One region of the Levilactobacillus yonginensis genome, then DNA from elsewhere that is predicted to be linked to it. Evidence: predicted binding sites of a transcription regulator. Region 1 holds the regulator's gene; each other region holds the start of a gene.
The links. Region 1 encodes LexA, which represses DNA repair genes until DNA is damaged. Its sites were predicted from a motif close to CNAACANNTGTTNG; they were not measured.
Positions count from the first base shown of each region.

Region 2: the regulator LexA is predicted to act here: its motif matches at 3,836-3,849, upstream of xerS (tyrosine recombinase XerS).
Region 3: the regulator LexA is predicted to act here: its motif matches at 9,493-9,506, upstream of parE (DNA topoisomerase IV subunit B).

Region 1 covers NZ_OZ061549.1:330,958-342,951, reverse strand. Annotated here, with positions in the region: gene AB3Y94_RS01715 (tRNA1(Val) (adenine(37)-N6)-methyltransferase) at 1-133, opposite strand, end outside; gene AB3Y94_RS01710 (lysophospholipid acyltransferase family protein) at 235-888, shown strand; gene AB3Y94_RS01705 (ABC transporter ATP-binding protein) at 1,079-2,872, opposite strand; gene AB3Y94_RS01700 (ABC transporter ATP-binding protein) at 2,862-4,622, opposite strand; gene AB3Y94_RS01695 (YneF family protein) at 4,761-4,985, opposite strand; gene AB3Y94_RS01690 (DUF896 domain-containing protein) at 5,088-5,336, opposite strand; gene lexA (transcriptional repressor LexA) at 5,528-6,157, shown strand; gene AB3Y94_RS01680 (nucleoside 2-deoxyribosyltransferase) at 6,234-6,674, opposite strand; gene AB3Y94_RS01675 (hypothetical protein) at 6,898-7,479, shown strand; gene AB3Y94_RS01670 (hydroxymethylglutaryl-CoA synthase) at 7,509-8,681, opposite strand; gene AB3Y94_RS01665 (PPK2 family polyphosphate kinase) at 8,833-9,714, opposite strand; gene AB3Y94_RS01660 (histidine phosphatase family protein) at 9,890-10,552, shown strand; gene AB3Y94_RS01655 (PspC domain-containing protein) at 10,570-10,755, shown strand; gene ndk (nucleoside-diphosphate kinase) at 10,905-11,366, shown strand; gene AB3Y94_RS01645 (IS3 family transposase) at 11,438-11,994, opposite strand, start outside.
Region 2 covers NZ_OZ061549.1:495,082-503,541, forward strand. Annotated here, with positions in the region: gene AB3Y94_RS02395 (manganese-dependent inorganic pyrophosphatase) at 1-328, shown strand, start outside; gene AB3Y94_RS02400 (matrixin family metalloprotease) at 476-1,048, shown strand; gene msrB (peptide-methionine (R)-S-oxide reductase MsrB) at 1,184-1,624, shown strand; gene msrA (peptide-methionine (S)-S-oxide reductase MsrA) at 1,642-2,163, shown strand; gene AB3Y94_RS02415 (NUDIX hydrolase) at 2,210-2,653, shown strand; gene xerS (tyrosine recombinase XerS) at 3,862-4,926, shown strand; partial or broken gene AB3Y94_RS02425 (zinc ABC transporter substrate-binding protein) at 5,046-5,684, opposite strand; gene AB3Y94_RS02430 (MmcQ/YjbR family DNA-binding protein) at 6,006-6,353, opposite strand; gene AB3Y94_RS02435 (alpha/beta hydrolase) at 6,431-7,273, opposite strand; gene AB3Y94_RS02440 (cysteine hydrolase family protein) at 7,447-7,944, opposite strand; gene AB3Y94_RS02445 (AbrB/MazE/SpoVT family DNA-binding domain-containing protein) at 8,173-8,451, opposite strand.
Region 3 covers NZ_OZ061549.1:479,322-491,315, forward strand. Annotated here, with positions in the region: gene AB3Y94_RS02340 (ribonuclease HII) at 1-693, shown strand, start outside; gene dprA (DNA-processing protein DprA) at 722-1,603, shown strand; gene topA (type I DNA topoisomerase) at 1,750-3,861, shown strand; gene xerC (tyrosine recombinase XerC) at 4,045-4,980, shown strand; gene hslV (HslVU peptidase proteolytic subunit) at 4,997-5,539, shown strand; gene hslU (ATP-dependent protease ATPase subunit HslU) at 5,561-6,973, shown strand; gene AB3Y94_RS02370 (aldose 1-epimerase family protein) at 7,064-7,939, shown strand; gene plsY (glycerol-3-phosphate 1-O-acyltransferase PlsY) at 8,686-9,309, opposite strand; gene parE (DNA topoisomerase IV subunit B) at 9,575-11,548, shown strand; gene parC (DNA topoisomerase IV subunit A) at 11,580-11,994, shown strand, end outside.

The DNA of each region.
Region 1 (11,994 bases):
GAAGCTTGGCGAAGTCTGCCAACAAAACGGCATCGAGAGAAAAAGCAAACACTTCAGGACTTTGAATAATTTGGATATCTTGACTATATAGCTGGTCAATTCGTTCACCAGCTCGTAATTCAGGGGTGGACACGGAACGCTACCTTCTTTCAATTTTTACAGAGATTGCTTGCAACCCAGGCCATTTTTTTGCATACTAGATGCAATAGAGTCACTGTGAGAGGAGCAAGACACATGTTTTATTCATTTCTGCGGAACGTTATTCGCGTTATTCTGTTCATTGTGAACGGTAAGGCCAAATACCTCAACCGCGAAAAATTACCAGAAGGTCCCTACATCTTGGTGGGGCCCCACCGAACTTGGTTTGATCCCGTCTACTTTGCGTTGGCGGCTAGTCCCCGTAAGTTCGGTTTCATGGCAAAGGAAGAACTCTTTCAAAGTTCCATTTTCCGATGGGTGCTCCACCATGTCAATGGTTTTCCGGTAAATCGTGAACATCCGGGTCCTTCAGCCATTAAAACACCAGTCCGTATGCTCCGCCAAGGGGACATATCGCTGATTATCTTCCCTTCCGGCTCCCGGCATTCACAGGAGCTCAAAGCTGGGGCCGCGGTAATCGCTAAGATGGCCAAGGTCCCTCTAGTTCCAGCCGTTTATCAAGGACCATTGACCTTTAAGCGATTGTTCTCCAGAAAACGAGTTACGGTCGCATTCGGTGACCCCATTACGATTGATCGTAAGCTCAAGCTGGACGATGAGGGTCAGGCGTCAGTCGAACGGCAGATGCAAGATGCCTTTAACCAGCTCGACCAGCAAATCGATCCTAACTTCCACTATGTCGATGTGACTGGTGAGAAAAAGTCTGAACAAGAACACCCAAAACAGTAGATATTTAAAAACCGCGACAACTTCCAATTGGAAAGTGTCGCGGTTTTTTTGCAGTTTCAACCTTAACTGGTTAAAATGTGCCCCTTTGCAAATAAATCATGCATGAAGCCCACCCGTAGCCAGGCACTGGTATTCATGGTTACACAATGAGTGACGTTCCAGAGTTTGCCATGCGATTTACCACTAGACGTTAGTCAACGTGCGCCGAATTCTGTAATTGAATCATATCATAGTAGTAACCGTGCTTCGCCATCAGCTCATCGTTATTGCCCCGTTCAACAATTTTTCCTTGGTTCAGAACCAAAATCAAATCAGCGTTCTGAATCGTGGATAGTCGGTGGGCAATTGCAATGGTCGTTCGATTTTCTTGAATCCGGTCTAACCCATTTTGAATCATTGTTTCAGTTTCGGTATCGACATTGGCGGTGGCTTCATCCAGAATTAAAATCTTAGGATCAGTGACCACCGTCCGGGCAAAGGTAATTAATTGCCGTTGACCCGCAGAATACTCCGTCCCCCGTTCCAAAACGGGCGTTTCATAGCCTTTCGGTAGCTGATCAATGAAGTCATCTGCTTGGACAAACTGTGCTGCACGTTCAACCTGTTCATCCGAAATATTTGGATTAAACATTCGGATGTTAGTCTGAATGTCCCCGTAAAAGAGTTGTGGTTCCTGTAGAACCAGTCCCAATTTTGACCGTAATTCTTCAGCAGGATAGTTGCGAATATCCCGGTCATCAATTAAGACTTCACCGGCCTGAAATTCATAGAACCGCATTAGGACGTTAATAGTAGAAGTTTTCCCGGAACCCGTTTGCCCAACAAGCGCCACCGTTTGGCCGGGTTCCGCCACGAAAGAGACGTCACGAAGGACTGGGTGTTCCTGGTCATAGGCAAAGGTCACGTGACGAAATTCTACCTTACCCTTGGTGATCTTAGCACCCACCACAGGGTGTTGTTGTGGCGCAAGGGTTTGGTCGTCTAAGATCCTTAAGACTCGAGAACCAGCGACCATCCCATTTTGAAAATCACTCAGATTATCCATCATATTGCTCATAGGACTGTAAAAGTTATTCAGATAAGTAATAAATGCGTAAATTACCCCGGCAGCGACAACTTCGTGTAATCCCCGAATTCCGAACATCCCCAGGACAATTACCGTTCCCAGTGCATAAAATAAATTAATGATGGGACTCAACAGTAACGAGTTGGTCCGAATCATGTCACGTCGCGTACCGTAGTAGGCCTGGTTAGTCTTTTTAAAGTTACCAGCCGTCCGTTTCTCCTGGCGAAACTCTTGAATGACGCTGATTCCGGTGATGGCTTCTGCCAACTTGGTGTTTAGTTCACTCAACCGCTCCCGCATACGCCGGTAAACCTTTGAACTGAACCGTTGGTAGTACCAAATTGTTAGCGCCAGGAACGGAACCAGTATCAGCGTCCACAGGGCCACCTTCACGTCCGTGGCGTACATCGCGATGAAGGAGGAAATCACCGCAAACAACGCCAGCACAAGCGTATTAAACAGTGCCCAGAAATTAGAGAAAGTCATGGTATCATTCATTAGCCGCGACAGAATTGAGCCACCCGGTGTTTGATCAAAGTAGCGCATTCCCTTGCCATGAAGATCCTTGAACAACTTCCGCCGGACATTTTCTAACATGTACTCGGCGCCCATCGTACTGGTGTAATTTTGCCAGAATTGAAAGAGTGCTTTAAAAATCATTCCCATCAGGTAAAGACCAGCAAACATCCACATGATAACCACTGTGGCATTATCCGTCCGGAGGTACCGGTCCATGTAGACTTGAAGGAGCCATGGCAGAAAGACGTTAATGGCACTGATCACTGCTGACAAGACAACTGAACCGATGAAGAACCACTTGTATGGTGCAGCAAACCTGAATAATCGTTTAATGACCGTCAATTGCTCTTTGGTGGACATGCTGTGCGCCCACGCGGATTGATGTTGATTATCTGCCATCGCTAACGCCTCCCTTCACTTGCGTCTCTAATTGTTGTTGCACAAACATCCGTTGATACCAACCATGGGTCGCCATCAACTCAGCGTGAGTTCCCCGTTCAACGACGGCACCGTGGTCTAAGACCAAGATTTCATCGGCGTTCATGACGGAACTCAGCCGGTGGGCTGAAATAATGGTCGTCTTGTTGGCCCGTTCCGCCTTTAAGTTGGCCAAAATCTCGGCTTCCGTTTCAGCATCGACGGCCGACAATGCGTCGTCCAAAATCAGTAACTCGGGATTGATCAATAACGCCCGGGCGATGGCTAACCGTTGCCGTTGACCGCCGGACAGTGAGATTCCCTCTTCACCGACCTCAGTATCGTAGCCAGCGGGTAGTTTACTGATCTGGCCAGCCAAATCACTTTTCGCCGCCGCGTCCTCCACCTGTGCCTGAGTGGCATCCGGCTGAGCAAAACGAATATTTTCGAAAATATTCGAAGAGAATAGGAAGCTTTCTTGGGGCACGTACCCGATAGCTGGCAAATAACTATCCAGCGCATAGTCTTTAATGGGATGCCCGCCAAAGTCAATTTCACCAGCGTAAGTATCAAACTCCCGCAGAATCAATTTCATAATCGTTGACTTCCCAGCACCAACCCGACCAACAATTCCTAAAGTATGGCCAGCTGGCAGCTCGAAGTCAATCTGTTTCAAGCTGGCCCCAGCGTCATCGGGGTAGTCAAACCGATTTACATGATAACTGAGAGCCCCCGTAGGTCGTTGCTGTATCCCATTAGATTTATCGATGATGTGCGTCTGCTGGTCCAACAGCTCCATGACTCGGTCATAACTGGCGTTTCCCCGTTCCATCGTATTGAACAACATCCCCACGGCAAACATCGGCCAAACCATCATGGCTAGATAACTGATAAACGAGACCAGGTTCCCAATCGTAATGATTTGATGGTTCACGAAGAGACCGCCCAAAACAATAGTTGCCACGTAGGACAATGAAATCACCAGCGTAATGGCAGGATCAAATAGTGAATCTAGTCGATTGACGCGGCGATTGATCTGAATGGTACGATCAACCTGAGAGTCAAAATCAGCCACGTCGGCATCCTCCTGACCCAAGGCCTTGATGACCTTGATGCCACTAATGCTCTCTTGCGCTTTGTTGTTCAACCGGGAAAAGGCTGCTTGCGAAGCACCAAAGGCCCGATGAATCTTTTGACCCAGGTACCACGAAATCAGAGCTAAGAATGGAAATGGAACAATGGCTAGCAAGGTCAGCCGCCAGTCGATCAAGGTCATCATGGCAATCAACGTGGTCCCACCAGTGATGATGGCATCCGCAAACTGCAGAATCCCCCCACCAGCAACCCGTTGAATAGCCTCCAAGTCGTTCGTTGCGTGCGCCATGAGATCCCCGGTCCGATACTTCTGGTAAAAGACCCGGTCCATCTTCATGAAGTGGGCGAATAGCCGATCCCGCAGCAATTGCTCAAGTCGGGCAGCACCACCCCAAATGGCATTTCGCCAAATGTACCGGGTACCGTACTGGGCGAGTGCTGCGAGCGTGACCCACAGTAAATCGATCATGAGTAGCCGGCCCGTCATGGTCTGCCCGTGAATGCCGTCCACCATGTTCCCGATGATTCTGGGGGGGACAATTGCAATAATGGCCGTTAATAATAAGCCGAGCACGCCCATCAGGTAACGACGCCATTCTAGGCGAAAGTACCAGGCAAGTTTCTTAAAAATACTCACGAACATCCCTCCTTAAAAAATTAGAATATGATTAAAATATAGCACAGACTAATATAGTTTACAGATATTTTCATAAAATACAACAAAAAAGACTCACCCCGCTGGAAACGGTGATGAGTCTAAGAAGTAAAGCAGCCCTTACTTTTTGTTTGCGTTTTGCTGCATCGCATTCATCATTTGATGTAACTTACGTTGTGAAGGCTTTTGTCCCATTTGTAACATCATTGCTCGTAATTGATCTTCGTTGATCGGTGGATTCTTCTTCAAGTAGTTTTCCATGTACTTACGGGCGCCGTAGAAACCTGCGGCAGCACTGGCCAAAGCGACCACGATGAGGATTAAGATCCATATCCAAGTGTGCAAATCGATTCCCCTCCTTCTTCGAAACGTCATTCAATACATAATTTTACACAAATTTAACGCAAATTAAAAGAGCGAATCCCTAATTGGGAGTCGCTTTCCTAATTAATCGTCCCGCAGACCCTTTTTCCGTTGAACTTCTCGAACCTTTTCAGGGGTCACTTCTTCGCCTTGGTCGTTATAGACCTGCATCATTTCAACCTGGCTCTTGAAGCTTGCTCTAAACAGTTTAAGATACTGTTTACGTAACTTGGCCCGTTCTGCCGTTTCAGCAGGCGTGAGCCCTTCGCCTTTCGCTTTGTGGGCGAGTTCATTAATCCGGACTAATAAGGTGTCCATCGTTGGTTCTGCCATGAACAAACCTCCTTTATTTACTTGACCCATTGTAGCGGGTCGTACCACTTGTTTTCAAGCCATGACCTATCATATCAGGGTTATTTTCAGATTTCAACTGGTTTAACCGAACATCTGTTTGAAAATGTTCGCTACCTATGCTACACTCTAACTAAACTATAAATCGAATGACGAACGAGGTGGCAGTAAAGATGAGTAAAGCATCAGAAAGCAAACAAATGGCCGTTCTTCGTTTCATCTGGGAACGGGTCAATGAAAAAGGATATCCACCAACCGTCCGCGAAATTGGTGAAGCCGTAGCTCTCTCTTCAACCTCTACGGTCCATGGTCACATTGCCCGTCTGGAAAAGAAGGGGCTCTTGACTAAAGATCCGACGAAACCCCGGGCTTTGGAAGTCACAGCAGCTGGTTTGGAAGAACTGGGCGTTCACGAACAACAGACTAAGATTCCCGTTCTAGGAACGGTTACAGCTGGCGAGCCAATTCTGGCTGTTCAGGAAGCTACTGACTACTTCCCAGTTCCTCCAGAATTTGAAAATGATGATGATCAGTTGTTTATGTTGACGATCCGTGGCGAAAGTATGATCAACATTGGTATTTTAAATGGTGATCAAGTGATTGTTCGTCGCCAACAGTCAGCCGACAATGGCGACATTGTCATTGCCATGACTGAAGATAATGAAGCAACCTGCAAACGGTTCTTTAAAGAAGCTGATCATTTCCGGTTACAACCCGAAAATGACACAATGGCGCCAATTATCTTAAATCACGTTAGCATCTTGGGCCGAGTTGTTGGGCTTTTCCGCGACGACGTTCATTAATCTTCTGTAAAGTAAATGAGGTCGAGATAATATCTCGGCCTCATTTTTAATTTAGGCTATCAACTCAATGACGTTCTTAAATCACTTTTCCTGAATAGTGACTCTCCGGAAGCGTGGAGAAATCGTACGTGGCTAAAGAACCTGCCTCTCGTAAGTAGGCGTGTAACCCTTCGGCAATCATCAGATTCAGAATTGTATCCTTCTCATGTAAAATTACGACGGGTTTCTTGCTGTGGAAGGCATATCCAATTTCAAAAGCCGTTCCTGAGTCTACCTGGTCCCCCACAAAATCCACCAAAGCAACGACAACGTCGGCCTGGTCAATTTGATGAACATCCATTTCAAAGGTCTGTGTGGCCCATTCAGGGGTTCCCATGGTTAGCCCAGGAATCTCACTCAACCGAGGGCTGAAGACATTCGCTACGGCTGGGTTAGCTGCTAAGGCTTTTTCCACCCGTTCGATGCGGGCAATCTGTTCGTCATCAAAGAATGGTCCTGCTAAATATACGTTAGTCACACTAATCTCCTCATTTCTCTCTCGAATAGCCCTATTATACTGGAAAAGTTAACGCTTGGCGACCTATTTAAAATTAATATTCGGTTATAATTCACATTATTCGAAAAAGAAAAGATTACTCACCTTATTATTCGACTTTTCACAAATGACCAGGCAACCATTCAAACAATAATTATTTCATGCTATACTTAGCTTAAGACACGTAACTTGGGGGGATTCACCTATGATTCTTGGTTTTGTTATTTTTGGTATTTTTTTAGCAGTCATTGCTATTTTCTCAATGGCCACGGCTATCCAGCACCATGATTCACCAATTGGGGCTGCCATTGTTTTGACAATTGCTGTTGTCTTAACGGGTGTCTCGATTTGGAAGCTACCCTACTGGTCGAGTAATCACCAGTCTACGAATACGGAAAGTTCCAGTAAGAGTGCTAGCCTAGCCTCTAGCCACCCCTTCACTTCATCCAATAGTACAACCAGTCAGTCCCAAAACGAAGAGACCGTTCGAAAGCAACTCAATAAGTCATTGCATAAACTAGGACCAGTTACGTTTAATCAAAAAACTAAAACGTACGTCTTAACCATTTCGAATTCGGACCTTGTCAAAACTATCAAGGCCCTGGAGAAGGACCCCAGTCAGGCTAAGCAAGCTAAGTGGCCTAAATTTGTCAGCAACTTCACGCAAACCAGCCAGTCCTTAGAAAAAGCACTGGGTAAGGGTTACTCTCTGACCCTTGGTCTGAAAGGACAATCACCCGTGCTTGTCTTCAAAGATGGCTACGTTACCAAGAATGAATTTGAATAAATGCAAAAGGACGCCGGATTGGCGCCCTTTTATTTTTGAACTCTATATTGCCGTTGCTCATTTAAGCGGCCGGCTAAATAGTATTTGGCTGATTCCTCACCAAGTGCCAATCGCTGATCCCTACCAGTGGTATCAAGTCGTTGATTAAAGATTTCTTCATATTCAGCCACGGAAACCCGTCGCCGTTTGGCCAACAGTTGGCTAATAGCTGATTCGTCGTAACCCTGCTGATAATCAGGTTGTACTCGACCACTAAAGAATTCACCCTCCGCACCGGAACCATAGCTAAAGAACCCAATTTGCTGGCCAGCGCTTAAGTTTCCGTGCCGAAGAAGTGAAAGAAAGCTTAGGTACAAAGACCCAGTATAAAGATTCCCAACGTTGCGATTATCTTCCTGACTCGCCTCAAACGCTGCAGTCAGCTCCGCTTGATGGCCTGGCGTGGCCTCTGGCAAAATTTGCCGCAACCCCTTGCGACCCATCTTGGTAAACGGAATATGGAAAACAAACGCATCAAAATCGGCAATCTTGCGGGACGTTTGTTGTTGATAGTCCGCCCACACCGTCTTAAAGAAGTCTAAGTAAACGTTCGTTGAATACTTACCATCGACTAGGGCTTCTGTCCGATAAACCGGTCGCCAAAAATCCATCACGTCTTCGGTGTGATAACTGCTGACTGCATCGAGCGCTAGGATTTGCGGATTAGCCGTCACTAAGAATGCCACTGCACCGCCACCTTGCGTGACCTCACCGGCCGTTCGCAACCCATATCGCGCAATGTCAGCACCCACAACCAATACTTTGGCGTTGGGATGGACGCGAACATAATCCGCCGCAAGTTGTAGCCCTGCCGTGGCACCATAGCAGGCTTGTTTAATTTCCACCGCCCGGGTCGTTTGTGGCAAATCCAAGAGGTGCGCTAAATAAACGGCAGTCGCCTTGGAATTATCGATACCGGATTCAGTTCCAAACAATACCATGGCAATATCTGATTTAATTGCCGGTGTCATAAACTGACTAGCAGCGTTTGCGGCCATCGTCACAACGTCCTGGGTTGGTGGGATCACTGCCTGTTTGGACTGACCAATCCCAATCAAGTATTTATTAGGATCATCATGCCGAGCGTGGGCTAAATCAGTCATATCCAGATACATTCCTGGCGTATAAAATCCTATTTTATCAATACCAACCGTCACCGTCATGTTGTACTTCCTCCTTGAGGCTAAATCCTCACTAATTAATGAAACTACTGTACCATTTTATGACTAGTGAGAGCAAATTTGAGACAATTGCTATATACAACAGTACTGAATCAAATTGCCATCTTTTGACTATTTGCTGACAAATTGTATATCACAACTCTCCTTCTTTGAGCTGCCTCAAGATAGTTTTAAGCTTTTCTTGTTCTGCTGCACTCACAACCGGATAACTTGGATCTAACTCACGCAACCGTTCAACTAAAATATTGGAAACAATTAGTCGGGCCACTGCCTTGTCATCAGCCGGAATTAGGTACCAAGGTTGCTTCTTGGTAGACGTATGTTCCAGCATCTTGGTATAGGCAATTTGATAGTCCTGCCAAAACGTTCGCTCGGTCATATCACTTGGCGAGAACTTCCAATTTTTGCTAGGAATTTCGATTCGTCGTTCAAACCGCTTGGTCTGTTCCTCCTTAGATAGATGGAGAAAGAATTTAATCGTCACAAACCCTTGGTGACGCAAATACTTTTCGTAATTGCGCAAGTCACCATATCGTTTTGCAAAGAACCGGTCATCAACATCCGCTAATTTTGTAATTCCTGGGAGATTCTGACCCAGAATGATTTCCGGATGAACCCGACTAATTAGGACATCTTCATATTGCGAGCGGTTAAATACCCGAATTTCTCCTCGCCTTGGCAATTCCTGATTTATTCGCCACAGGAAATCATGATCCAATTGAAGATGGGTCGGTTGCTTAAAACTCACTACACTAGTTCCCGCGGGATTTAATCCGCTAAACACGTGTCGAATAAGACCGTCCTTACCAGCCGTATCCATCCCCTGTAAAATAATGATGACCCCTGCCTGTTGTTGGGAGTAAAGCCGACTTTGTAGGTCACTCAACGCGGCTACGTTAGCCTCTATAGCGTTGTTGATGACGCTGGTCTCAGGAACGCGACTAGCCTTAGTTGCCAGCTGAGAGAGGTCCACCGACCGCTCTCCCGTATACCGATAACTATTTTCCGTACTCATACGCATCATCTCCTATTGCCCTTTACTGTAGCACGCATTAAGAAAAATGACTGTTGAAATCACCCGGAATTGTTTCCGGCCTTAATTTATCGAGTAAAACCGTCGCGTTCTTTCATTGAGCTTGCTATACTAAAGACGTAACAATAATGGAGTCAACGAAAAGGGGCATTCATTTATGAAAAAGTTTACCGCTTATTTTGTTCGTCACGGTCAAACCATGCTGAATCATTACAATAAGGTTCAAGGTTGGGTTGACTCACCACTGACTGAAAAGGGCCGCGCGGATGCGGTTCGTGCGGGGAAACAACTCAGCAACATCAAACTCGCAGCTGCCTACAGCAGTGATTCGGGTCGGACCATTGAGACATCTCGGATAGCCTTACGGCAAAACCAAGACAACGTCAACCTCGTTTCCTACCAGTACCCTGAATTTCGGGAACAATGCTTTGGCTATTTCGAAGGTAATGACGGCAATCAGATGTGGCAATTCGTCGGTGCCCAGGTCAACTTGACCTCCGAATCCGATATCCTAGGTAAGTACGGGCTTGAACGGGCCCGGGACCTGATTCGGAAGGCTGACCTGTACGAAGACGCTGAAGACGACGCTATGTTCTGGAAACGACTTGACCGTGGCTTTGATAAGCTCCGTGCCAACACCAAAGACGGCGAATCAGTCTTAGTGGTCTCTCACGGAATGACAATTCGTTCAATCGTTGATCGATACGCACCAGAATTGGATGAAGGTATTCCGACTATTAACGGGAGTATCACTAAACTTGAAATCACAGATGATGACGTCCACGTTGACTTCTTCAATCGGATTGATTTCCAGTCCTAATCTAAGGAGGTATTCGTATGAAGAACATTCATCGCTCCCGTTCAAACCAAGTATTTGCAGGAGTTATTGGCGGCTTAGCTGAACATTTCGATTGGAACGTCGGTGTTGCTCGGTTACTTTTTGTCGTTTTAACCATCACACCAGTATTTCCCGGCTTAATTGTCTATTTAATTCTCTGGATGATCATGGGAGACCCCGTTTAAATATCGCTGCGCTAATTATTTTTTTATGATTAGCGCTTTTTTTATAGAACTTAGTTGACGGCAGACCCCGCTTCTTCTACAATTTAGAGTAACAACTTGTTAGATACTGAGCAATTGTGAGTTGTTCTAAAATCAAGGAGGTTTCTACCATGGCAAATTCTGAAAAGACTTTAGTATTAGTTAAACCCGACGGCGTTGCCGAAGGTCATATTGGTGAAATTATTTCTCGGTTCGAACGTAAACGATTCCAGATTTCTGCATTAAAGGTTGTCAGTGCAACTGACGAACAACTAAGACAACATTATCGAGAGCAGGTTGAAAAACCCTACTTCCATGAAATTGAAACCTACATGAAGGAAGGACCACTTGTTGCAATCATCGTAACTGGGACTGATGTTGTCAAAGCGGTCCATCACTTGGCCGGTAAGACCCGGTCAAATGATGCCCAACCAGGAACAATTCGCGGTGACTTTGCTCACGAGTACCCAGATGGCATTTTGCGAAATATTATCCATACCTCTGACAGTCGTGAAAACGCCCACCACGAAATTGCTATCTGGTTCCCAGAACTGGCAGTAGCTGCTCACAAACAAAGTAGTAACAAGAAATAAATGATCGGTAATAGCCTGTGTACTAGTCCCTGTCAAGTTGTCATATGAAATAATATAATTTTATGTTGTCTCTAAGCGGCCTCACTCCGGTATTCTACCGGGGTGAGGTCGTTTCTTGCTGGTGAGCGATCTAGGTGATTGAAGTAGTGGATTCCTTCCTTTACCAGCGCTTCAAATTCTTCGTAGGTTTTGGGCATTGGATGACGATCCATCCAATGCGTCTTGAACTCATTCCACCAACGTTCCATTGGCGCGTTATCGCAAGGCGTACCCGGTCGTGACATACTGCGTGTGACTTCGTAGGGGACCAGAAAGTTATTGAATTGTTTGGACGTATAAGCCGATCCGCGGTCAGTATGAACTACCGGATTGACGTCACCAGCGTACTCAAAAGCCCGCCGAAATACTTCGATTTCGGCATCTGCTGTTTCTGTTTTACTTAAGTTAGAGGCAATCAAGACCCGTCCGTAAAGGTCCAAAACGCCGCTCAACCGCATTTTGAACTGCCCATTAACGCCGTAAGATAATTCAGTTGAATCGGACAGCCAAACCTGATTAGGGGCGGTGGCCGTAAAATTTTGGTTCAAAAGATTATCTTGCATGTACTGTTCTTGTTCCTTGATTCTAT
Region 2 (8,460 bases), 160 kb from region 1:
TGGTGACGCTAAATCATTCGACATGGGTGGTAAGAGCGTACGGATCGGCCAAATCAACACGGTCGACTTAGACGACGTTTTGTCCCGTCAAGCTGGTTTGGAAAAGGAAATGCAAGCTGAAATGGCCGCTGACGGCTACGACTTGTTCATTACCTTGGCTACCAACGTCTTGAACAGCGACTCAGAACTCATCGTTGCCGGTGAACCTAAGAGTGCTGTTGAAACAGCCTTTAACACCAAGCTGGAGAACAACCGGGCTAGCTTACCAGGCGTTGTTTCCCGGAAGAAGCAAGTGGTACCACCACTGACTGCTGCCTTCGAAGGCTAATTTAAGATAATTTACGATCTAACGAACACCTCTCGCCAGTTTTTAACCGGTCGGAGGTGTTTTTTTTACCCGCCTAAAATAAGATTCGCTATAATACGGGTCGATGGTAGTCGTTAGGCATCTCCTTCAAGGGAGAGGGAAATATGCATGACAAAAAACTGGTACCGGGGAATTTTTACCGCAGTTATCGCTGTTGGTCTGTTACTCACTCAGGTCGGGAATATTGTTGCTCTGGCAACGACTGCCACACCATTTGGTCCGGAACGCTTCGCGAGTGACCACGCCACGTACGTGATTAACACCAAGTCCGCTTATTACCGGCGAATCTGGGAAGGCGCCATCGCTGCTTGGAATAAGACCGGCGCGTTTCATTTCAAACAAAGTTCAGCGGCCCACGCCCAAATTCAATTGTCGACGGCTTCGCAGTCTCAATCTGTATCAATGGGTCAAGATGTTGGGTTGACTGATTTCTGGTCTAGAAATGACTACTTGAAGTCTGTAAAGTCGACCTTAAACGGCCAGCTATTGCAGGAATACGGCTATTCACGTTCAGACGATTTACACGTAGCTGAACACGAATTAGGCCACACGATGGGCTTAGGTCACAACCCATCCAGAAAGAGTGTCATGTACTACCGCAACCGCGATGAGGGAATCCAGAAAGTGGATATCCAAGCCGTTAAGCTCCGTTACAAGTTACCGGCTGGCGAAGCAAGTTAGGACTTTAGAACGTTACCATGGGGGCCGAGCTCTCAATGGTAACGTTTTTTTAATCAAATTAGTTGTAATTTTGACAAACAAGCTTAAACTAGGAATAAGCTTATTAGTTGTGCACAATTGATTGGAGGAATCTGAATGGCATCTCAAGAGAATCAGGCAGATTTAAAGAAACGACTGACGGCTGAACAATTCGCCGTTACCCAGCACGCGGCCACAGAGGCGGCGTTCACTGGTGAGTACGATCAATTTTACGAACCTGGTATCTACGTCGACGTAGTGAGTGGTCAACCATTGTTTAGCTCCACCGATAAGTATGACGCTGGTTGCGGTTGGCCATCCTTTACCAAACCGATCGACGCGGCCAACGTCAAAGAAAACACGGATCACTCGTTCGGTATGGTGCGACAAGAAGTCCGAAGTACCGACGCCGCATCCCATCTCGGGCACGTCTTCAACGACGGTCCCACAGAGGCCGGTGGTCTCCGCTACTGTATCAACTCCGCAGCGCTGAAGTTTATTCCAGCCAGTGAGTTAGAATCTAAAGGTTATCATGATTTTGAGCAACTCTTTAACTAAACAGGAAGGGTGAGTCGATGAGTCAACTTGAAACAGCTATTTTTGCTGGCGGATGTTTTTGGTGCATGGTCCAACCGTTTGATACACAACCAGGCATTGAATCCGTTATCTCCGGCTATACTGGTGGGCATACCGTTAATCCAACCTACGCTGAGGTTGCGAGCCACACCACCGGCCATACCGAAGCTGTTAAGATTACATTCGATCCGGCCATCATCAGTTACGCGCAACTGGTTGAAATTTATTGGCGACAAACTGATCCCACGGACGCCAGCGGTCAGTTCCAAGACCGTGGTGACAGCTACCGCCCAGTTATCTACGTTAATAGTCCTGAGCAGCGTCGGGTAGCAGCAGCTTCTAAGACGCGCTTGGCAGCCAGTGAACGCTTCGATGATCCGATTGTCACGACGATTGAGGATGCACAGCCGTTTTATCCCGCTGAGGAGGAACATCAGGACTTCTACAAACGTAATCCATTTCGTTATCAGATTGAAGAAATGGGTGGTCGCCAAGACTTTATCCAAAATAAATGGCGTTAATACCCATTCTGTATGCTACAATTATGGGTAAAGGATGGTGTTTGTAGTGGGATATGTACGTCATTTACGGCAACAAGTTGGTCAGGAACCCTTAATTGTGGTTGGTTCCGCAGCGGTCGTTTGTCGTCAGCAGCAACTCTTGTTGATCAAACGCACAGATAATTTGCTTTGGGGACTGCCAGCCGGGTCCAAGGAACTCAATGAAAGTGTTGAGGACACGGCACGGCGTGAATTACGGGAGGAAGCTGGCTTAATCGCAACTGATGCCAAACTCATGACGGTCGCCAGTGGTTCAGGCATGCAATACACGTATCCAAACGGCGATCCGATTGATTCAGTCACAGTTGTCTATGCGTTAACGGTGACTGGTGAAGCACAGCCGGATAACGTCGAGACTAGCTCAGCCAAATTTTTTGACCTGCAGCGGTTACCAGAAAATCTAACGCCACTGACGAAACAAATCCTACGAGAGCTCACACTAATCAAATAACGTAAAACTAATCAGCAAATTGAGACGTTGTAAGTTAGCGTTTCAATTTGCTGATTTTTTCTTGCTAATTAAGGTTGATGAGTCTGAGACTAGCTTTTGGGTCTACTTTCGATAATATATATTATGTAAAGTAGAATAAATTTTCGATTTATAATTGAAGAATGACCATTCCCTTTCTTTTACATGTGTTGTTATTTTTTTGCAACGTTACTTATATACTTGCTGCTAAAAAACATAGCAGCTAAGTTGCACAGCAAGTTACTGACGACATCCGTGTGTCGACTGATTATGATGCTCAGAAAATTGTTTGAGTCACCGCTGACTGAGCTTATCCATCGACTTACCGATGTAATCGTCTGTTTGTAGCCAAATTAGTTTAATTTCGATTAAGCGCTACGGTCTGTCAGCAAACCTATTTATCGGTTAAAATCAGCCAAAACTGGCAATTTACAGGCGCATTCTCCGTTAATTTCATGGTCAGGTCTCCGTCTAAAGTCTGAACGTGTGCTTAGAATCAACGTCCAAAATCACGTTTTGACAGTCGCACCCAGCAGCACTTGGTTCTGTGCCATTTCTGTCGGTTCTTAAGCCAAAGTACCAGACACATACGGACTACCAAACAATAATCAAAAACTTACTAGCTGACCAGCTCAGTGATGGCAGTTGCTGAGCTGGTCAGCTAGAGTTTCCAAATAGTTTGACAGATCCGATTGCTAACGTTGGCATCAACGACTGGTTAGCTGGGATTTTGTTAAACGCCGTCCGAGTTGATGTTTAGGTGCTATTTTTCTTGAATATGATACAACATGCGTGACGTGTTATGTGCCTAAATACTGTTGCTACAGTGATTATAGCTTGATAATTACTGATTTCATCCAACATGCTTAAGTAGCTTAAACGCCCGACAACTGCTACTGTACCAGTATTTAGCAAGATTTGAACGTACCGTAAATAACACTATTCTTCAACCAATATAAGCTTGTAGCTCAAACACCGAAGAACGCCTATATAACAGGCATTACGTCCATTTTTTACTCCAGCATGCTAACTGACCCTACAGGTCATACCGGTACTATTCAGGTCACTACTTTCATTAAAACAAATATTTTAAAGATAGTAGTCGCTAAAAATAAGGCGGGGGGCTTGCTAATTTGGTCATTCACCGGTATCATATAGCATATGAGAACATATGTTTGGAGGCCACTTCTATGGAGAAACAACATTACTTAAAATTAATTAGCGAAGAGTTGGCCACTGCACCTTGGTACGTCCAGGAATACTACCAAGCCAAAGCGACAGTGCCCCTGTCTCCAGCCACCCTCTATCAGTACCTAACCGAATACCGCCGCTTCTTCAACTGGCTGATCAGTGAAGATTTGACGCCGGCCGGCCACCCTGCTGACATTGATATTCAGGTGCTGGCCACCTTAAAGAAGGAAACCGTTGAGCTATACAAGTCTGCCCTGTTGAATCAAACTAAGCTCACAGGTGCCCCTGGTAGTCGAACCCATCCAACCATCAACCGCTCATTAAACGCCCTCTCATCGCTCTTCAAGTACCTAACGGAAGACACCGAAGACGAGCACGGTGAAGCTTACTTCGACCGTAACGTGATGCACAAGATTGCTCTGGTACGAACCAGTGAGACCTACGCGACACGGGCTGCCAACCTGAAAACCAAACTCATGCTGGGCGACACGGATCATGATTATCTGGCCTTTATCGATGAAAAATATGACGATCTATTGTCGCCGGCTAAGAAACGGTATTTTCACCGGGATAAACAGCGGGACCTGGCCATCAACGCCCTGCTGTTAGGTAGTGGCTTGCGTGTCTCTGAGGCCGCCAATGCTGACTTGCGCCATCTGAACCTGAAGACGGGCACGATTGGCGTGGTCCGTAAGGGTGGTCAACGGGATACGGTGCCGATTGCGCCATGGACGTTGACCTACATTCAAGACTACGTCGACCACCGAACGGCAATTTATCACGCTACCAACGGTGACCGGGCCCTATTTCTCAGTAGCTATCGCGGCCAAGCATCGCGCATGCAGGCCAATTCCATGGAAAAAATGGTGGCCAAGTATTCCTCTGCGTTTAAGGTCCGTATCACACCGCACAAGCTCCGTCACACGTTAGCCTCAAAACTCTACCTGGCCACCAAGAACGAACAGCTCGTGGCCACTCAGTTAGGACAGAACTCAACCAGTGCGACCGGACTGTACACCCATATCATTGATGAGGAACAGCGACATGGGCTGGAGAAAATGTAATTATCAACCAGTAAAAACAGCTGACGAATTTGAAGAGCCAGACTTCCTGGAAACGGAAATCTGGCTCTTGTTGACTTCATTCTGAACATCACCGATATAGAGAGTAAGGCAACTTTACCTTACTGTAAAATCTTTGCAAGCTGCTGATACTGACTGATCATCCATTCAGCATAATCTTTATTTGCAGGCAGGGTCTCTGTAACTGGGAGTACTGGTATCTTATTCTTCTTAGACATGTCCACTAGATTATTGACCAACTTACTATCCACCTGTTCATTAAAGACAAAGAAGGCTATTTTGTGTTTCTTTAACCCATCTTGCATCTTTGAAATTGTCTTTGGCGCTGGATCACTTTGGTTTTCAACTGCCATTTCAAAACTCTGATTGGCAACCTTGAATCCGAGTGCGTTAACGGCATAATCAAAAACTGGTTCGCTGACGTAAACCTGCTTCTGAGTCATCTTAAGATTCATTTTCTTAATTCTTTGAATCTCCTTGTTAATTCCAGATAGTGACTTGATGTACTTCTCCGCATTTTTTTCAAAGTAGGTCTTATTTTCTGGCTGTTTCTTGGCAAATTGTTTTGCTAGTGCCTTCGCTAAAATTGGCATGGTTGATGGCCGGTACCACAAGCGCGGGTTATCGCCACCCTCTTTGCCGAGTGAATCATTGCCGACTTTGATATAAGTACCATCGCCACCATCCGCAAGCTTGTTCATCCACGCATCATAGCCCACACCGTTTGCAACTACCACATCAGCACCATAAACCTTCTAGCAACACTTGGCGTTGGTTCATAGTCATGCGAATCCATTATGCCAAGCTGATTGGTATCCCAGCAGTTGGTGGTTTAATCAAGTTTTACTGATAAGAACTTTCAAAAATCAAAACACCCACAAAACTTTACTAATTAGGATAGGATGCCACAAAATGACTAACTCCGCATGATCTCACGGTGTTAGTCATTTTTCTGTGCGCTTAGTTTACGAGTTTCCTATTAAATTGAAAACACATTCTACTTGTCATTTTCTTCTACTCAGCTTGATGACCAACTGAGTCGTGTTAAGCTCAAGCTTACGTTAATTAGTCAATTGGTAGCTTGCATCAACGAGTTTCTTCAAAGCTTCTTTTGATGGTAACTGGCTAATATCCAGGGTGATCCAGTGTTGCTTTGTAAAGTGCTGCCCTGGCAAGATATATGGCATCGTATCAACGAGTTCATCAATGTTTCCGGGGTTGCATTTCAAATCAAGGTACAAAGCGCCATCTTTCTCATAGGCGAGCCCAAATATTTTCTTGCTGGCCGCGTGTCGTAACGCGTCAAACACAATCCGATTGCGGCGCCCCGGGGCGTTAAACGGCTCATCAACACTAACCTTCTTGCCCTCGCTACTGAATGCAATGAGGGCCTCTTTTGACATTTCCATAAGTATGCCTCCTCTTCACTAATGCAATGGTGTTATGTAGTCTAAGATATTAGTGCTTTACTAGATCTTCACAACCCCTAGTTCCGTAGAAAATGAATCAGCAGGCGGTCTACTCGCACATTATCATGTAGCTTACTGTGTTGAGCACCTTGTCCCGTGATTTTCTGTTCCTGGTAGGACTTGGCCCGGCCAGCAACCAAGTACCGCAATGACTGGGATGAAGCGTTACTGACGGAACCATCAGAATGAGAGCCATCATCCTTATCGCCATAGATATTCAGTACCGAAATTTGGTTCCTCGGATAAGTCTGCCGGAGTGGTAACAGAGCCTGGTACTCCGGCTGCATCTTCTCAGGCTGCCCATTGGAACGCAACTTCATCCGGTTAGGTTCATCATTCATTCCCAAAATGCCGTTAAAGTGACCGGCAATGTCGACCTGCTTTTGTAGTTTAGGTAGATTGGCCTGATTCTGCCGTAAATAATACATAATAGCCATATTACCCATCGAATGACCCACGACGTTGAACTTTTTAGTCTGATAAGTTTGTTGTAGCTTAACAACCGTTGCCTTGGCCCACCGACCCCATTGCTCAGGACTTGAGTTCCGACTATCCTGATAATCGACCTCGACAATGGGATGATAGTCGCCCGTACGAAACTGGCCAGACAGGGTGACCTTTCCTCGTTTCGAAACGGTGGCCCGCACGATTGTCTTCGTCAACCCGGCATTTACGAGTGCATGGGCCATCTGATTTTCAGCACGGTAACTACTCCCCCAACCGTGGAAAAATAGCGTTGGTTCATATTTACTAGGATTCGGTAGTTTGGCTGCAGTTGAATGACCGCCACTCACCCCACAGGCCGACAGTCCTAACAACAGTAAACTGATTCCCAAAAATTCAATCCACCTTTTTTTCATGTGATTTCTCCCCCTATAGTTAACTAAACTTGATAGCCTAAGTATAAGCCTTTAAGTTAGCTCGAAGGAAAGCTTTATTTTCAAAGCTAACGAAAGCATAGGGGACTTAGCCAGGCGTCTAAAAATATGGCCAACAAAAAAGCTCACCGATAACTTCAGTGAGCTTGATTTCGTTAAGCCTCTAACATCGTGACAAACCGGTGATTCCAAATACCCTCAAAAAAGGCAATGGTCTGGTCAGCCGTCATGAATTTATTATCCACGGTAGTCGTTAATCCCCGTGTCATTTGTAAGTCGTAACCAATACCATGGGCAACTTTAGTCGTGGTATCCACGCAGTATTCAACCTGAGCACCACAGATTTCTAGTGACTCGGCAGCAAAACTCGTCAATACCCGCCGTAAGTTGGTATGGTAAAAGGCATTTGCGTGATGCTTAGAAACTAAGGAGTCCGTGTCACGGTAATCAAGGTCGGGAATCAATTCCCAATCGTGGGTTCCTTGTACCAAGTCTTCATCCGAATGCTGGATAAAAACAATGGGCTTTTTGGCCTTACGGTACGCCGCAATTCGGGCGTTGACACCGGCAAGGACTTGGGGCATGTTCGCTGCGGTCTGTTCACCGTAACAAACACCATTTTGAAGATCAATGACTAATAAAACGTCTGCCATGTTGATGGCCTCCTTCAGGAATCTTTCAAATCAGCTTCTATCATACCTTATTTGTGGAGCCCAACAAACAATAAATATTCCAGCATTAAGCTATTTCTAGCTTGATGAGAATAATTCTAACGAGTTGCTTCCACGAATAGCCGCTTCGTACAGTCAAAACACTACATACAAAAACTAGAATTCACTGCAAAATGGATTCTAGTATTAGATTCGATGGCTATTAATCGATCACTCTTCATGCATCCATTCATCAAAACTGGGGGTTTTCTTAACATCGTAGTAGCCATCCTGATCTATATTAACTTGTTCCACCGGAATGTCCGCAGTTAATTCCTGCCAATCAAGACTGGATGGAAGTTTTTGAAGAACCATTTGACCCTCATCATTAAGCGTTATAACCAGTTGTGTGCCGCTGGCAAGGTTTAATCTTCTTCTAAATTCTAACGGAGTAGCCATTTGACCCTTACTCGAAATTTTAATAATCTTGATATCTTTTATTGGATTCATAGTCGTTTC
Region 3 (11,994 bases), 150 kb from region 1:
TCACGCAAGGGGGCGCAATCCCTTCTGAATCAGATCAAACGCCGTGTCGCGAAAGCTGAGGCAGCAGAGCAGGCATTTCAGGAGCGACTGCACTACGAACGACCCCTCTGGGATGCCAATCAACTCGTGGCTGGTATCGATGAGGTCGGGCGGGGACCGTTAGCTGGTCCCGTGGTAACGAGCGCGGTCATCTTACCCCAGGACTTTGACATCCCCTTAGTCAATGACTCCAAACAACTAACTCCTAAAGAACGTGAGCACCTATACCCGTTGATTCTGGCTCAGGCAACCGCCGTCAGCATTGGCATCGGGAGCGCCCAACTGATTGATCAAATCAACATCTATCAGGCAACTCGAGTTGCCATGCAGCGCGCCGTCTTGGGTCTCGGCGTGGCCCCACAGCATCTCATTGTGGACGCCATGCAGATTCCCGTTGATCTCCCGCAAACGCGGTTGATCAAGGGGGACGCCAAGAGTGCCAGCGTAGCGGCCGCCAGCATCGTGGCCAAGGTCTACCGGGACCATCTCATGGACACCTACGACGTGCTATATCCCGGCTATGGCTTTACTAAGAATGCCGGTTACGGGACAGCGGAACACTTACAAGGTTTAGCCGACCGGGGGGTCACCCCGATTCACCGCCGAACTTTTTCACCAGTTCAAAAAATTATTGCCAACGAATCACGGAGTTAATCCTTAAAAGGGATAGGAGGTTGCAGCCATGCAACTGACACTTCGTGATTTTTTCATGCGTTTACCACTAATTCAAGGAATCGGTTCCCGCACGGCACTGGCCTGCTGGCGGTGGGTGGAACGGCACCCTGAATTGGCCGATATTGGTCCCACTGAGCTCACCAGCATGCTCGCAGACTTAACGCTCACCGCTCAGCGTTCTCAGCAACTTAAGACTAGTCTATTCACCGTGGAACTCAACCGGCAGGTCACTGAAAACCTGAAGCACACTGGGTGCCTGACCATCGTGGACGCAGCGTATCCCGTCCAGCTTAAAGAAACATTTAATCCACCAGTTGTCCTGTACTTTCTTGGGGACGTCCGCTTCTTTCAGGGACCTCAGTTGGCCGTCGTCGGTTCGCGGCAGCCCACACCGTATGCATTACGGGCCATGAGAATGTTACTACCGCCAGTGGTGGAACATCGACTCTGCCTGGTCTCGGGTCTGGCTCAAGGGGTCGACACCTTAGCACATCAAGTGGCTTTAGCCCACCGGGGTCACACCATTGCCGTGATTGGGACCGGCCTCGACAAATGCTATCCGGCTGCTAACCGCGACCTCATGGACTTGCTAGTTCGCGACCACTTGGTCCTATCCGAGTATCCTTGGGGGACGGCAGGGGCTCGCCATCACTTTCCCGAACGCAACCGCATCATCGCGGGGCTAGCGCAGAGCGTACTGGTGGTCGAGGCAGCGCATCATTCGGGCAGTCTGATCACGGCCAATATCGGCCTCCAGGAGAACCGCAACGTCCTCGCTGTTCCGGGGGCCGTCGACAATCCCAATTCGGTGGGAACCAACGAATTAATTTTAGCGGGAGCAAAACCAATCTTGAATCCCGAACATATAATAGAAGAATTTTTTAGTTGACAAGCGCCCCCGACTTGAAATATCATGTGTGGGATTACTAGTGAAAAAATTAGCGAACTTTTAGTTCGACTTAGAACCAAATCGATACGGTCACTGAATCCCGGTAGAGCGGGGTTTACACCTATCATTCGAGGGAGTAATGTGTTTTGCCGACGAAAACAAAGACTAAAACAACGACAAAGAAACGGCGCAAGCCGCAAAAAAAATTAGTTATCGTAGAATCCCCGGCGAAGGCCAAGACGATTGAAAAATATTTAGGGCGGACTTACAAGGTCATGCCTAGTCTAGGTCACGTGCGGGATCTGCCTAAGAGTTCGATGGGGGTCGATACCGAAAACGACTACGATCCGCACTACATCTCCATTCGTGGTAAGGGTGATGTGATCAAGGGCTTACGGTCCGAGGCCAAAAAGGCCAAAGCTGTCTACCTCGCATCTGACCCTGACCGTGAAGGGGAATCCATTGCCTGGCACTTGGCTCACGTCCTAAACCTGGACGTAAAAGACAAGAACCGGGTCACGTTTAATGAAATTACCAAGGACGCCGTCAAGGAAGCCTTCAAGACGCCCCGGACCATTGACATGGACCTGGTAAACGCCCAACAGGCGCGGCGAATCCTTGATCGTTTGGTGGGATATTCCATCTCACCATTACTTTGGAAAAAGGTCAAGAAGGGGCTAAGTGCCGGTCGGGTTCAATCGATTGCGCTGTCCCTGATCATTCAACGGGAAAAGGAAATCAAAGCCTTCATCCCCGAAGAATACTGGACCATCGACGCAGACTTCAAGAAGGCCCGGCACACGTTTGGTGCCAGCTTCTACGGCCTGAATGGTAAGAAGGCTGGCCTGAAAGATAACGCCGCCGTACAAGACATCCTGAACAAACTCGATAAAAAGGGTGACTTTGACATCACCAACGTGGTTCGTAAGGAACGGAAACGTTCACCCCAACCACCATTCACCACGAGTTCTATGCAACAGGATGCTAACCGTAAGTTAAACTTCAGAACACGGAAGACCATGATGGCTGCGCAACAGCTTTACGAAGGGATCAACCTGGGCAAGGAAGGTACGCAGGGGCTAATCACCTATATGCGGACCGACTCCACTCGGATCTCTAGCATTGCCAAGCACGAAGCCTCTACGTTCATTCACGAAAAATATGGGGCCGAATACGCTGCAACGAAGCCCATCAAGGGAAAGCTGCCTGAAGGGGCCCAAGATGCCCATGAAGCCATTCGACCAACCTCTGTTTTCCGAACCCCAGCTAGTCTGAAGGAACGGTTGAACAAGGACCAATTCCGGCTCTACCAACTTATTTGGAACCGGTTTGTGGCCAGCCAAATGACGAACGCCATCATGGATACCATGGCCGTGACGCTGGAACAAAACGGCGTGACTTTCCGGTCCAACGGCTCCAAGATGAAGTTCGAAGGGTTCTTGAAGATCTACAAGGACGGTAAGGAAAAGGATAACCTGTTGCCCGACCTTGAGATCGGCGACGTAGTCAAGTTGGCCAAGACTGATCCGGCCCAACACTTTACCCAGCCACCTGCACGGTATTCCGAAGCTAACCTGATCAAGGCGCTGGAAGAAAACGGTGTGGGCCGGCCATCGACCTACGCGCCAACTCTTGATACGATTCAACGCCGCTACTACGTTAAGTTAGTCGGTCGGCGCTTTGAACCGACTGAATTAGGTGAAATCGTTGATGGCATCATCAACGACTACTTCCCAGACGTAGTCAACGTTGACTTCACTGCTAACTTAGAACATGAGTTGGATGGGATTGAAGAAGGTAAGCAGGACTGGGTCAAGGTCATTGATAGCTTCTATCAACCATTCTCAACGGAAGTCGCTCACGCGGAAGACGCTATCGAAAAGATTCAGATCCGTGACGAACCCGCCGGCTTTGACTGTGACATCTGTGGCGCACCAATGGTCATCAAGATGGGCCGCTACGGTAAGTTCTACGCCTGCTCACGCTTCCCCGATTGTCGGAACACGAAGCCAATCGTGAAGGAAATCGGTGTGACCTGTCCCGTTTGTCATAAGGGTGAGGTCATCGAGCGGAAGTCCAAGAAGAACCGGATCTTCTACGGTTGTTCACGCTATCCCGACTGTGACTTCGTCTCATGGGACAAGCCAATCGGCCGCGATTGCCCTAAGGACGGCCACTATTTGGTTGCCAAGAAGATTCGTGGCGGTAGCCAAATCGTTTGTCCTAACGGGGACTACGAAGAAGCACCACAAAAGTAAAATTTATTAGCGACAGGTTCATCGGTCATCCTCACACAGTAGTGAGGCGGCCGATGAGCCTGTTTTATTGCGTGGTACCGGGCCTTTGGGGCCAGAAAATTGGTCCGGCAGAAAACCAGCTGATGAGTTAGTTGTGTTTTTTTAAGCCATTTGCTAGCATTGACAAGTACAGGAGGTGTTCACGTGGACCAAGCAGTCACAGACTTTCTTACGTATCTGCAAGGTGAGCGACAGTATTCTCCGGAAACCGTGAAGGCCTACCGCGAGGATCTGGAAGAATTTCACCAGTTTCTCGAAGACAACGGGGGCGTCAAACCGTGGTCGGCGATCGACCAGTTGGATGTTGAGGTTTACCTCAGCGACCTTTATGATCATCACTACGCTCGGACGACGATTGCCCGGAAGCTGTCCACGTTGCGGTCACTTTATAATTTTCTGATGAGCAACGGGCAAGCAACCGATGATCCCTTTGCCTACATTCAGTTGAAACACCACCAGAACCACTTACCCCGTTTCTTCTATGAACGGGAAATGACGGCCTTGTTTGCCGCGGCGGCTGCCAATCCGAATGAACAGTTGGCAACCCGCGATTCGGCAGTCCTGGAAGTTCTGTACGGCACCGGCATCCGGGTCAGTGAATGTGTCAACCTGACGCTGCCTGACGTCGACTTTGATAACCGCATGATGTTGATTCACGGGAAAGGGAATAAGGAACGCTACGTGCCGTTCGGCCACTACGCCGGCGACGCCCTGGAACGCTACTTTACAGCGGCCAGAACCCCTCTGATGGCCAAGAACCAACAGACGCATGCCTTTGTCTTTATCAACTCACGAGGCGGCCAGCTGACGACAGCCGGGGTGACCTATTTGCTTAACCAAATCATCAAACGCAGCAGTTTGACGACGGACATTCACCCGCACATGTTGCGGCACACATTTGCTACGCACCTCTTGAACCGGGGCGCAGATCTCCGGTCGGTCCAGGAACTGCTGGGTCACAGCAGCCTATCCACGACGCAGATCTACACTCACGTAACGCGGGAACACTTACAGCGGGACTACCGCCAGTTTTTCCCCCGTGCAACCGAAGATAAGTCACATCAAAAGAAACCATCATAAGGAGATCGATGAAACTATGCCAGTAAAATTTGAAGCCACGACCATCTGTGCTGTTCGCCACAACGGCCATAACGCTATGGCGGGTGACGGGCAAGTCACTATGGGAGAAAAGGTCATCATGAAGGGGACCGCACACAAGATTCGCCGCATCTACAACAACCAAGTCGTCGTTGGATTCGCCGGTAGTGTTGCCGATGCCTTCAACCTGGAAGAAAAATTCGAAGGCCAATTAAATGAATACAGTGGGAACCTGCAACGAGCAGCTGTCGAACTCGCCAAGCAATGGCGGTCCGACCAAGCACTCCAAAAGCTGGAAGCTTTACTGATTGTCATGGATAAGGACGAAATGCTGTTGGTTTCCGGTTCTGGTGAAGTCATTGCTCCAGACGACGACATCTTGGCCATCGGTTCCGGTGGGAACTTTGCCTTGGCCGCAGCCACGGCGTTACACCACCACGCTACCGACATGAGCGCCAAGGAGATTGCCGAAAGTGCCATCCACATTGCTGGGGTCATCGACATCTTTACCAACGAAAACGTTATTTCTGAAGAACTTTAATTATTGAACGGAGGAATCACTGTGGACGCTATTAATAAAACGCCTAAAGAAATCGTGGCCTTACTTGATCAATACGTGATTGGTCAGGATGAAGCTAAAAAAGCCATTGCGATTGCCTTACGCAACCGTTACCGTCGGATGCAACTCGATGCCGACATGCAAGAAGAAATTTCACCTAAGAACATGTTAATGATCGGACCGACCGGGGTCGGGAAGACTGAAATTGCTCGCCGGTTGGCTAAGATCGTGCACGCACCCTTCACCAAGGTCGAAGCCAGCAAATTCACCGAGGTCGGCTACGTTGGCCGCGACGTTGAATCCATGGTCCGGGACTTGGTCGAAGTCTCCGTCAGCATGCAGAAGCAAGATCAGTTCAAGAATGTCCGGAGCGACGCCGTTCAAGCCGCTAACAAGCGGTTAGTTAAGTTGCTGGCACCGGCCAAGAAGAAAGAAAACAAGAACAACAACGACTTTGCGAACATGATGAACATGTTCTCCCAGATGCAAAATGGCCAAACGCCGACGGCACCAACTGACCAAGAAGAAGTCACCGATGATATCCGCAACGAACGGTTATCTCTGGCGGATCAACTGAACAAGGGCTTGCTGGAAGATCACCAGGTCGAGATCGAAATGGATGATCCCCAACAAACCAATGCCACCGACAACAACATGCTAGGCCAAATGGGAATCGATTTGAACGACACCCTGGGTTCAATCATGCCTAAGAAGCGGATCAAGCGGACGGTCAGTGTGGCCGAAGCGCGTGAAATCCTGGTCGCTGAAGAATCTGAAAAATTGGTCAATAACGCTGACATCAACCACGATGCCATCAAACGGGCCGAAAATACTGGAATCATCTTCCTGGATGAAATTGACAAGATCACGAAGGGCAGTGGCCAAAACAGTGGCGACGTTTCCCGTGAAGGGGTCCAACGCGATATCCTGCCAATCGTTGAAGGAACCCAGGTCAAGACGAAGTACGGGACCATCGACACCGATCACATTTTGTTCATCGCTGCCGGTGCCTTCGCTGAATCCAAGCCTAGCGATTTGATTGCTGAATTACAGGGACGTTTCCCAATTCGGGTCGAACTAAACGACCTGAGCAAGCAGGACTTTGTCCGGATCTTAACTGAACCGAACAACGCCTTGATCAAGCAATACATTGCCCTGATTGGGACGGACAACGTGAAGGTGACGTTCACGATGGAAGCCATCGAACGGATTGCCGAATTGGCCTTTGAACTCAACCATGAGAACCAAAACATTGGTGCTCGACGGTTACAGACGGTCCTAGAAAAGCTCTTGGAAGACCTGCTCTACGAAGGGCCCGACATGGGGACCGGTGACGTCACAATTACCGAAAACTACGTTAACGACAAGATTGGTGACATCGTTCAGAACAAGGACCTGTCACGCTACATCCTATAAAACATTACGAGGGCCAGGACAGTTGTCTTGGCTCTTTTTGGCGCGGTAGGGTATCATAGAGAGTGATGATTTAAATCTGGGAGGAATTCGATGATAACGCTTAACAACGAAGATTTAACGGTTCAGGTCAACCCATTGGGTGCCGAACTATCGAGTGTCAAAGACAATGAGAGCGGTTTAGAATATATGTGGCAAGCTGATAAAGCCTACTGGGGTCGCCACGCACCGATTCTCTTTCCCATCGTAGGTCGCTTGCAAGATAATCAGTACCGTCTCGACGGCAAAACCTATCAAATGACCCAGCACGGGTTCGCTCGTGACCGGACATTTACCGTCGTTGATCAGGATCCGACGCACGTGAGTCTTGAACTCAAGGCCGATGCCGAAACGAAGGCCCTGTTCCCAGCCGACTTCATCCTGACCATCAGTTACGAACTGGTGGACCACCAATTGAAGTTCTCAGCGGACGTGGCCAATCCAGCAGATGACACGTTAACGTTCTCCTTGGGTGCTCACCCCGGCTTTAACGTGCCACTGGGTGACCCAGCGGCAGACTTTACGGATTACCAAGTCACCGTTTCACCGAAGAAGGTCTACCAACGCGTGCCTTTGGTCGGTCCGTACAGCGACACACAACACAGTGTGCCCCTTGACTTGACGCAACCACTGAGTTTGGATCACGGCCTATTTGATCACGACGCCCAGGTTCTGACGTTAGACAACCACGAGACGACGGTGATGTTAAGTACGCCAGATAGCGACCACGGTGTCGCTTTGACAGTGGCCGCACCGTACCTTGGTATCTGGTCACCATACCCGAAACAAGCGCCATTCGTTTGTTTCGAACCTTGGTGGGGCTTAGCTGACGACGTTCAGGCGACTGGTGATTTAGAAACCAAGGTGGCCATCCACCATTTGGCTGGCCATGAGAACTTCCAGGCGGCTTACCAAATTACTTACTTCTAAACTGAAGTGTTTGCTGCAATCCAGGATTAGTAAGTAGCGATATTGTTAATTGGTTGCGCTCCAGCGGCCAGGGATTCCGCCTGCTGTGGGGACGCTTCAGACTGGAAAGTTCACCAGTCTTCTCGCTCGATTCTGAGCCACGAAGACCCCGTGTCTCAAAAGTCGCCCGTGGTATAAGCTGGCAAAGAACTCACCAGCTAATACCACTTTCACGGCTGGCTCCATCCCTGGCCGCCTCCGACTCTGATTGCGTTTTGACATGATCATCGTTGAGGCCTTATACCAACTATATTGCACTGCAGTTGGTAGTAGACGTGGGGCTTTCAAGGCATCAAGTTGTGTCGGCATCGGTTCAACCCATAGCTGACAAACGGTAAGTGGGAGGAGACAAATTAGGCTGCCTAATTCACACATTAATATTGTTATCTGACTCTCTAAGTGGTTGAACAACACATGTTAAGTTCGGTAGCACCTATTTTCCGTTAAAATCATCAATTTGAGCGGAGGTGGCCAGGGGGTGGGGCGGCCGTGAAAATGACGTTAGCTAGCGCTTTATGCTAGCTTAGGTCATGGGCGCCTTTGAAGACGCGGGTCTTTCGTGGCTTCAAAGTGAGCGAGAAGCCCGTATTTTGGCTGAAGCGTACCCACAGCAGGCCCACCGCCTGGCCACCGGAGCGCAGTTCAAAAATTCATTTCAAAGAAAAAGGGCTCCCAACGACAAAAGTCATTGAGAGCCCTCAGTGTTCCTATTTAGCGCGATGCTTACGGTAGCCATGACCAAAGGGAACCAGTGACTCAGTTCCCTGACGGATCCGGGTAATGTTCGTTCGGTGACGATAAAAGACAAAGATGGTCAAAACCAGCGCAATTCCCGTCAAATACCAGTCCTGAAAACCTAACGAAATCAACGTAATTAGGCTAAAGGCAATCATGCTGGCAAGGCTGACCATACTGGTCCAATAGATCAAACTGACCCACAGGCCGGCCGCAATTACAAACATGATGGGATTGTAAGCCAGTAGCATCCCCGCTGAGGTGGCCACCGCCTTGCCACCCTTGAAGTGGTCGAAGACCGACACAGTATGTCCCAGAACGGCCATGAGGCCAAACAGGAGTGGCGTTGCCGTTCCGAGGAAGGTCGTCACGTGGAAGAGGGTGGGCAGCAGTGTTGCAACCGTGCCCTTAGCAATGTCCAATACCATCACAACGGTTCCAGCATACGGACCTAAGACCCGATACGTATTCGTTGTCCCGATGTTCCCTGATCCAGACTGTCGAATATCCGTTTGAAAAAAGGCTTTGCCGACCCAGACACCATTGGGAATGGCACCCAGGAGGTAGGCCACAAGTAGTAAGCCAATTAATTTCACAAGTATTTCCTCCGCTCCGGTTTGGTGGGACCATCACTGATCACCACAAATTAAGCTGTCCTATATTTTAGCATGTTTTGACCGGAACGCCAATTATCTCTGAAATTCTAGCACGGTTTTAACTTCCTGTGGTATGATTATGAAGTTACTGGATACCATCAGGGCGGCACTGAACGAACCATTTGAACATATGTTCGCTTTGAGGTAAACTAGAGAAGCACTGTAACTTGTATTTTTAACGACTAAAAGTAAAGGGGATTTACGCATGGCGAAAGCAAAACCAAAATATGACGATTCCTCCATTCAGGTTTTGGAGGGATTGGAAGCTGTTCGTAAACGTCCTGGTATGTATATCGGGTCAACCGACGGCCGGGGTCTGCATCACTTGGTCTACGAAATTGTAGATAACGCCGTCGATGAAGCTCTGGCTGGCTATGGTAAGGAAATCAACGTGACCATCCACCAGGACAATAGTATTACGGTCGTTGACCATGGGCGGGGTATGCCAGTCGGCATGCACGCCTCAGGAATTCCAACGCCAGAAGTCATTCTTACCGTGCTGCATGCCGGTGGGAAATTCGGCCAGGGGGGGTATAAGACCTCTGGGGGACTTCACGGGGTCGGGGCTTCTGTGGTCAACGCCCTCTCCAGCGCACTTACGGTCACGATTGTCCGTGATGGCGTACGGTATCAAGAAAAATTTAAAGACGGGGGTCATCCCCAAGGTACCCTGAAAAAGCTAGGCAACACTCGGGCTCATAACGGGACCACGCTAACATTCAAACCGGACAGTCAGATCTTTACGACCACCGTTTATAATTTTGGCACTTTAGCGGAACGGTTACGGGAATCTGCTTTCTTACTAAAAGGTGTCAAGATTACCCTGACTGATGAACGCGAGGGTCAAGAACGTGAAGAAGCCTACCATTTTGAAGACGGTATCAAAGAGTTTGTTGGGTACCTTAACGAAGACAAAGATACGTTAGGCGACGTCATGTACTTTGATGGCAGTAAGGATGGTATCGAGGTTGAAGTCGCTGCTCAGTATAACGATGGCTACACCGAAAATCTGCTCTCCTTCGTTAACAACGTCCGGACCAAGGACGGTGGTACACACGAGGCTGGTATGCGAAGTGGGTGGACCAAAGCGTTCAATGAATACGCCCGCAAGGTTGGCCTGCTGAAGGAGCGCGACAAGAATCTGGAAGGAACCGATGTCCGTGAAGGCCTCTCAGCCGTCATCTCTCTTCGTGTGCCCGAAAACCTCCTACAATTCGAAGGTCAAACGAAGGAAAAGCTGGGGACACCTGAAGCACGGACAATCGTCGACAGCGTGATCAGCGAACAACTTGGCTACTACCTCATGGAAAATGGGGACTTCGGAAAGATGCTGATCAAGAAGTCCACGCAGGCCCGGCAAGCGCGTGAAGCTGCTCGCAAGGCGCGTGATGAAAGCCGAAATGGGAAGCGGCATAAGAAGCACGAACGCCTCCTCTCTGGTAAACTAACACCCGCCCAATCTAAGAACGCAGCCAAGAACGAACTATTCTTAGTCGAAGGAGATTCCGCCGGTGGTTCAGCTAAGCAGGGCCGGAACCGGAAGTTCCAAGCCATCCTGCCATTACGGGGGAAGGTCTTGAACACCGAGAAGGCCAAACTACCCGACATCATGAAGAACGAAGAAATCAGTACCATGATCTACACAATCGGTGCTGGTGTTGGGGCCGAATTTAACATTGAGGACGCCAACTACGATAAGGTCATCATCATGACCGATGCCGATGATGACGGTGCCCATATCCAGATTCTTTTGCTGACGTTCTTCTACAAGTACATGCGGCCGATGATTGACGCTGGCCGGATCTACATTGCCTTGCCACCGTTGTACCGTATCAAACGGACTGGGAAGAACCAAGACATTGCGTACGCTTGGACTAACGACGAACTCGCCGAAAAAACTAAGCAAATCAAGAACCACGGGTATAACCTTCAGCGGTTCAAGGGGTTAGGGGAAATGGACGCCGAACAGTTGTGGGAAACGACCATGGATCCTGATAACCGGACCTTGATTCGCGTTCAAATCGATGACGCCGCTTTGGCAGAACGCCGGGTCACGACATTGATGGGCGACAAGGTTGAACCACGCCGGAAGTGGATTGAAAACAACGTTCAATTTACCTTAGAGGAAGACAACTCGAGTTTGTTAGAAAATGACTCATCAACCTCATCAACTGATTAATCAAAATTCCGGTGAAAGGAGCAATTAATTCGTGAGTGAAGGACAAAAAATTCAAGAGCTAACGTTGGAAGAAGTTATGGGCGACCGGTTCGGTCGTTATTCCAAATCAATCATTCAGGAACGGGCGCTTCCCGATATTCGGGACGGCTTAAAGCCCGTTCAACGGCGAATTCTGTTTGCCATGAACAAGGACGGCAATACCTACGACAAGGGATTCCGCAAGTCCGCTAAGTCTGTCGGAAATGTCATGGGTAACTTTCACCCCCACGGTGACAGTTCCATTTATGAAGCTCTGACACGAATGAGCCAGGACTGGAAGGTTCGGGAACCCCTCGTCGAAATGCACGGGAACAACGGGTCCATGGACGGGGATCCCGCAGCTGCCATGCGGTATACGGAAGCCCGCCTCAGTAAACTGGCGGGCGAGATGCTCCGTGACATCGATA